One region of the Arthrobacter sp. FW306-1B-F12A genome, then DNA from elsewhere that is predicted to be linked to it. Evidence: predicted binding sites of a transcription regulator. Region 1 holds the regulator's gene; the other holds the start of a gene.

What was found. Region 1 encodes LexA, which represses DNA repair genes until DNA is damaged. Its sites were predicted from a motif close to TCGAACANNTGTTCGA; they were not measured.
Region 2: recA (recombinase RecA) is a predicted target of LexA. The motif match lies at 1,303-1,318, and genes of this name have one in related genera.

The regions. Positions count from the first base shown of each region.
Region 1 covers NZ_JBYSXD010000030.1:7,162-10,566, reverse strand. Annotated here, with positions in the region: gene AC3WJU_RS14655 (histidinol-phosphate transaminase) at 1-434, opposite strand, end outside; gene AC3WJU_RS14650 (LysM peptidoglycan-binding domain-containing protein) at 525-884, opposite strand; gene lexA (transcriptional repressor LexA) at 1,252-2,001, shown strand; gene AC3WJU_RS14640 (ATP-dependent DNA helicase) at 2,044-3,405, opposite strand, start outside.
Region 2 covers NZ_JBYSXD010000050.1:30,878-34,282, forward strand. Annotated here, with positions in the region: gene AC3WJU_RS18880 (helix-turn-helix domain-containing protein) at 1-415, shown strand, start outside; gene AC3WJU_RS18885 (MarR family winged helix-turn-helix transcriptional regulator) at 488-985, opposite strand; gene AC3WJU_RS18890 (DUF3046 domain-containing protein) at 1,027-1,266, shown strand; gene recA (recombinase RecA) at 1,508-2,557, shown strand; gene AC3WJU_RS18900 (regulatory protein RecX) at 2,622-3,197, shown strand; partial or broken gene AC3WJU_RS18905 (lytic transglycosylase domain-containing protein) at 3,326-3,405, shown strand, end outside.

The DNA.
Region 1 (3,405 bases):
CCATAGTCTTCGGCGCGAATACCAGCGATGTATGCAGTGTCGGTTCCGCTCGCGAGCAAAGGGTACATGGAGTACGTCGGCGGGAAACCGAGCGCGGACCTGCCCGGGCCGCCGAAGACCTGGAGGATCTGCTGGAGTACTTCATTGGAGCCGTTGGCTGCCCAGATGTTCTCGGCCGAAAGGTCGTGGCCAAGGTATTCCGCAAGGGCCTCGCGCAATTCGGTGAACTCGCGGTCCGGATAGCGGTTCAGTCCGGTGGCGGCTGCCGCGACCGCTTCGGTGATGGCCGCCTGAACGTCCGCTGGGACGCCATGCGTGTTTTCGTTGACGTTGAGCAAAATCGGAACATCAAGCTGCGGCGCGCCATAGGGGCTCAGGCCGCGAAGGTTGGTCCGGAGGGGAAGTCGGTCAAGTCGCTCAAGCTGGTCACTCACCATGACAGTTTAAGGTGCCGCGGCGGATGCCCTGAAACTGTGACGGCACGGAGACCGTCCAGGGGCCGGGCAACCCGGTCCAAGTTGCCGCTAAGTCGAAGGAATGAACAGCTGCTGGCCGGGCACGATGTGGCCGTCCTGGAGGTTGTTCAGCTGGATGATCTCCGCAACGACGTCGCGTGGATCCCGGGACGGTGCGGCGCTTCCCGCAATCCCCCACAAGGACTGGCCCACTTGTACCGTGACGCTCGTGCTGGAGGTGGGCTGCAGTTCAGCGGCGGAATCAGCAGCCTTGGCCGGCGAATTCAGGAATCCCGCCAAGCTAAGGAGCGCTGCAACCAGGAGCATGGCCGGGACGCCGAAGAAGACCATGCGGCCCCTGCGGGTCAGGCGGAGCCGGCCCGCCGGCGCACCGTGGCCGGGTGTGTGGGTGATGGTGTTTGCGGACATGAGCTGAGCCCTTCTGAACAATGCCGCGTTCCGGAATCTCTGGTTGCGGCTGCCAATTCTTGCCTTCATTCAGTGCTTGCAGGACGGTTGTTCGTTGTTGTCTTCGAACGATTCGGGCGAACACCCGGACCCCGCACCACTTTTATAGAACACATATTCGAACCTTGCTATGACATTTTTAGCACTTATCAACGAACGATGTCGAGACTCGCTAGAACAAATGTTTGATAAACGCCTGCGCCTGCCCTACGTTTGAGTGAAGGAACGAGCACTGAATCAGTGCAACAGGAGGGTCTGACATTTCAGGCCGACAGTCCCGGCAAGCCCCTCAGGGCCGCGCGGACGGAACGGAAGGGTGTTGGCGAACATGGCAGCGAAAGCCACTGGCAGCGGGTCGGCCTCAGCGCGGAGCCAGCAGCCGCAGAAGGCCCCCAAGAGCCTGACCGTCCGCCAGAAGAAAATCCTGGAGACCATCCAACGTTCAGTGAACGATCACGGGTATCCGCCGTCGATGCGCGAAATCGGAGACACGGTCGGCCTGGCCAGCTTGTCCAGCGTCACCCACCAGTTGTCGCAGCTCGAGAAGCTCGGTTATCTTCGCCGCGATCCCAAGCGTCCACGCGCCATGGAAGTCCTCATGCCGTTGACCCTGGACGGCGGCTCCGCCATCCCCGGCGTTGAAGCGCCGGCGAAACTCCGCAGCGCCGGCGGCCTGGCCGTCACGGAACTCGCGAGTGCCAGTGACACGGCCATGGTTCCCCTCGTCGGGCGCATTGCTGCCGGTGGGCCCATCCTGGCCGACCAGACCGTTGAGGACGTCCTGCCTCTGCCCCGGCAATTGGTAGGCCATGGCGAGCTCTTCATGCTCAAGGTCGCCGGTGATTCCATGATCGACGCCGCTATCTGCGATGGAGACTGGGTGGTAGTGCGGCGTCAAAACGACGCACTCAACGGCGACATCGTGGCCGCACTCCTGGACGACGAAGCCACCGTCAAGACCTTCCGGCAGCGCGACGGCCACACGTGGCTGCTCCCGCAGAACACGCAGTACGAACCCATCCTGGGCGACCATGCCACCATCATGGGCAAAGTCGTCTCGGTCCTGCGCTCACTCTAGGACGCGCTCGCTCTAAGGCACCCTCACCCAGGGGCCCCTGCCTTAGTCCGTGGCCGACTCGGCGTAAAGACGTTCGAGGGCACCGCGCACCACTGAACGGTCCGTGGTGGGCCAGAAGGGCGGCAACGCTGCCCTGAGGAAGTTGCCGTAGCGCTCCGTCGAAAGCCGTGAATCCAGTACTGCCACGACCCCCTTGTCCCCCGTTGAACGGATGAGGCGGCCGGCCCCTTGTGCCAGCCGAATGGCCGCGTGCGTTGCAGACACTGCCATGAAACCGTTGCCCCCGGCCTGGGCGACCGCGCGGGACCGTGCCGTCATCAGGGGATCGTCCGGGCGAGGGAACGGGATCCGGTCAATCACGACCAGCCGGCATGAACCGCCGGGAACGTCGACGCCCTGCCAGAGGGACATGGTGCCGAACAGGCAGGTGTCCTCCTCCTCGGCAAACTGCCTGACCAGCGCGGCCATGGTCGATTCTCCCTGGCACAGGATGTCCACATCCAGGCGCGACCGCATCGCTTCCGCGGCGTCCTCAGCCGCACGACGGGAAGAGAACAGGCACAAAGCTCCGCCGTGCGAGGCCTTGATGAGCTCTTCAAGTTCGTCCAACGCTTCGGGCGAGGTGCCGCGACCCGGCTTGGGCAGGTGCTTGGCGACGTACAGCATGCCCTGCTTCGGGTAGTCGAAGGGCGAGCCGACATCCACGCCCGTCCAGCTGGGGGCGCCCTGGCCAGTCAAGCCCAGCCCTCCGGCTGTGGCCTCGAATGCAGACCCGATAGCCAAAGTGGCAGAGGTCAACACCACGGTATGGCCCGCGAAGAGCCCTTCGCGGAGGCGTCCGGCGACGCTGAGCGGCGCGATGTTGATGAGCGCCGGCGAGTCCTCGTCGGGGGCCGTGTAGCCCTGCTGGGGATCGAAGCTGCTGTTCCGGGAGAGCCACACGACTTCCCTGTTTTCCCGGGCGGAGAGCAGCCGTTCGCACAACTCGAGGATCAGCATGAGCCGTGAGCGCGCGAGCTGACGTCCGCCGTCGACCGCGTTGGACGAATCCCCCTTCGAATCGGAAAGCGCCGCACGGCACGCTTCCCGGAGCTGGTCCACGCCATCAAGTTGTTCGTCATTGAGCCCGTTGGGCAAGAGGCCGGACGGCGCTCCCATGATCGCGAGTTCCAAACGATCCGCGGCGGCGTTCAGCGCGTCCACGGTGATGGCCGTGTGTTTGCGGGCGCTGGAGGCCGCGGCATGGATCATCGCCACGGACAGCTGCCCGGACACGGCACCGGTCACACGGTCCTGGAGCTCGTGTGCTTCGTCCACCACCACGACGTCGTATTCGGGCAGGACGGCCAGCCCTTCAAAGGCACTGACGGCGAGCATCGCGTGGTTGGTGACCACGACGTCGGA
Region 2 (3,405 bases), on a different contig from region 1:
CTGGAAGGATGTGGGCTTGGCCGAGAAGGCACCGAGCGAACAGAAGGAGCGCAAAATGGTTGTACTGCGTCACGAAATTGGTGATGTCCTGCGCGATGTCCGCCAGCGCCAGGGCCGTACGCTCCGCGAAGTCTCGCACAGCGCCCGCGTTTCCCTTGGCTACCTGAGCGAAGTTGAACGCGGCCAGAAGGAAGCATCCTCAGAGCTGCTGTCCTCGATCTGCTCGGCCCTGGACGTTCCGTTGTCCGGCATGCTCCGCGAGGTCAGTGACCGGGTTGCCGTCGCCGAAGGCGTCGCTGTTCCGGACACCGTCCCGCAGGAATTCGCCCAGCGCTATGGCCGCGATCTCGATCGCGAGCTCAGCGCCGAACTGAACGACGACTTCACCCAGGGCATGCTCTCCGGAGCCCGCTAGGCGGACCTGAAGTAAAGAAGGAGGGCCTCCAGCTGGAGGCCCTCCTTCTTGGGCTTTTGTGGCCTGGCGAGGTCAGTCCTTGCCGATACCTTCGCCATACGCGGCGTTGAGCCGTTCAATGTAGTCAGCAAGCGTCTGGATTTCTTCCAGCGGCCATTCACCCAGGCGTTCCCGGAACACCTGCCGGCGTGCGTCCTGGACCTGGTGCATCTTTTCTTCGCCCTTGGGGGTGAGCCGGATGGATTGTGCGCGGCCATCCTGAGGGTCGGCCTCTTTGTAGACCATGCCGATGCTTTCCAGGAACGCGATCTGGCGGCTCACCGATGGCTTCCCGACACCGATGCACGAGGCGAGCTCCGTGAGGCGGATTGGCCCCTCTTTCCGGATGATCGTCAGCAGTCCGTAGGCGGCTGGTTCCATGTCGGGATGGACCTGGCGGGACAACTGGTGGGACAGCGATCGTGCGCGTCGCCAGAACATGCTCAGCTGGTGTTCCACCTGCTGGAGGGCGGCGTCGACGTTGTCGCCAACCTCCACCATCTCTGGCGCGTCGTCGGGAGTGTTGCTCATGACAACCATTCTAGAGTCCGCTCCCATGAGAGACTCTATTGGTGCGGATCAGTGACTTCTGGCGGCTGATGGACGATGAATTCGGGGCTGGCTACTCCCGGGTCCTCAGCAGCTCCCTTGTATTGGCCGGCGTCGGCGGACGGACGGCAGACGACGCCTTGGCAGCGGGCTACAGCCCCCGCGACGTCTGGCTTGCCCTGTGCGACGTCCAGGACGTTCCGCCGGAGCGACGGCTCGGCAGGGATATCAAGCCCGCCGACAAGGGTTCCCGGACGTTCTGAGTTCCGGTTCCTGGACGGACACGCCCACAAATTTGTTCGAATATCTGTTCGGATGAGGCTATGCTCCTATCAGAGGAAAATTGGTCCTGACGGAGCGGTTTCCGTGTCATTCGAAGCCCGTAGTTGTCCACATAGACGAAGTCGTACACAAAATTGTCAGCGGCTCGTACTAGCGTCGGATGAGACAGGAAAGCGGCCGTTCAGGCCAGTCCACAGCGAGAAAGCATCAGAGGTGTGAACCATGGCGGCAAACCAGGATCGTGAGAAGGCGCTCGAGGCAGCGCTTGCCCAAATCGACAAGCAATTCGGCAAGGGCTCCATCATGCGCTTGGGTGACGATATCCGTGCGCCCATCGAAGTCATTCCCACTGGTTCCATCGCCTTGGACGTCGCCCTGGGAATTGGCGGCCTGCCGCGCGGCCGTATCGTGGAAATCTACGGCCCGGAATCCTCGGGTAAGACCACCGTCGCGCTTCACGCTGTGGCCAACGCCCAGCGCCAGGGCGGCATCGCAGCCTTCATCGACGCCGAGCACGCCCTCGATCCCGAGTACGCGGCGAAACTGGGCGTCGATACCGACGCGCTGCTGGTTTCGCAGCCGGATACCGGTGAGCAGGCCTTGGAGATCATGGACATGCTGATCGGCTCCGGCTCCTTGGATATCGTCGTGATCGACTCCGTCGCCGCATTGGTTCCCCGCGCTGAAATCGAAGGCGAAATGGGCGACTCCCACGTCGGCCTCCAGGCCCGCCTTATGAGCCAGGCCCTGCGTAAGATCACCGGCCGGCTGAGCCAGACCAAGACGACTGCCATCTTCATCAACCAGCTCCGCGAGAAGATCGGCGTTTTCTTCGGTTCCCCGGAGACCACCACCGGTGGCAAGGCCCTGAAGTTCTACGCGTCCATCCGCATCGACGTCCGCCGTATCCAGACGCTGAAGGAAGGCGCGGATTCGGTAGGTAACAGGACCAAGGCCAAGATCGTCAAGAACAAGATGGCTCCGCCCTTCAAGATCGCGGAGTTCGACATCATCTACGGCCAGGGTATTTCCCGCGAGGGCGGCATCATCGACATGGGCGTCGAGCACGGCATCATCAAGAAGTCCGGTTCATGGTTCACTTACGACGGTGACCAGCTGGGCCAGGGTATGGAGAATTCGCGCCGTTTCCTGCGGGACAACCCGGAGTTGGCTGCGGACCTCGAGCGGCTCATCAAGGAGAAGCTTGGCGTCGGAGTAGTCAAGCCTGCCGAAGCCGAAAAATCTCCGAAGCTGAAGGCCGTTGACGGCTAAGCGCCAGGGCCGCTCCCGTTCCTCAAGTTCTTCCCGGTCGTGGGGCCCGTCTGCGGATTCGTCCGTGGCGGCGGACCCTGAGGCCAATCCGGAATCGGTAGCCCGGTCCATTGTTTTGCGGCAACTGACCAACTCGCCCAAGAGCAGGCTTCAGCTTGCCCGCAAACTGGCCGAACGGAACGTGCCGGAGGAGGTGGCCGAAGCCGTTCTGGACCGCTTCGAGGAAGTCCGGCTCATTGATGACGCCGATTTCGCCGAAATGTGGGTCCGCAGCCGTTCCCAGTCGAGGAAACTCGCCCGGGGTGCCTTGAGGCGCGAATTGGCGGACAAAGGCATCGACACGGAAACCGCGGAGCAGGCGCTCGCGCAAGTGAGTGACGACGACGAGCGGAACGCGGCCAGGGATCTGGTCGCACGCCGCTTGAGGGCCGGGACGGACCTTTCCGACAGGGCCGAGCGGGACAAGCAAACCCGGCGGCTCGCGTCGATGCTTGCCCGCAAGGGTTACCAGCCATCCACGGCATTCCGGATTGTCGGCGAGGTCTTGGACGAAACCTTGGCGCAGGAGCCTGGCTCCTATGGCGCCGGAGAGTACGGCGGTCCTGAAGCACGCGGTCCTGAAGCAGAGGACATCGGCTAAACGGTGTCTCGGAGAAACTGAGAGCTGCCTGTGAGTATTGTCCCCGGCGGCGGGGTTGGGTGGCTTCTGGGTGCCTGTCGGCTAAGGTTCTGGACTAGTGTTCCGAGTCGGGAGGCAGGTCAGATCCAATGAATCCGTTGTCGCTACGGCTTTCGGCAATCATTGTGCCCTTGCTTGTCGCGTCGCTTCTCCAAGCAGGCCCGGCTTC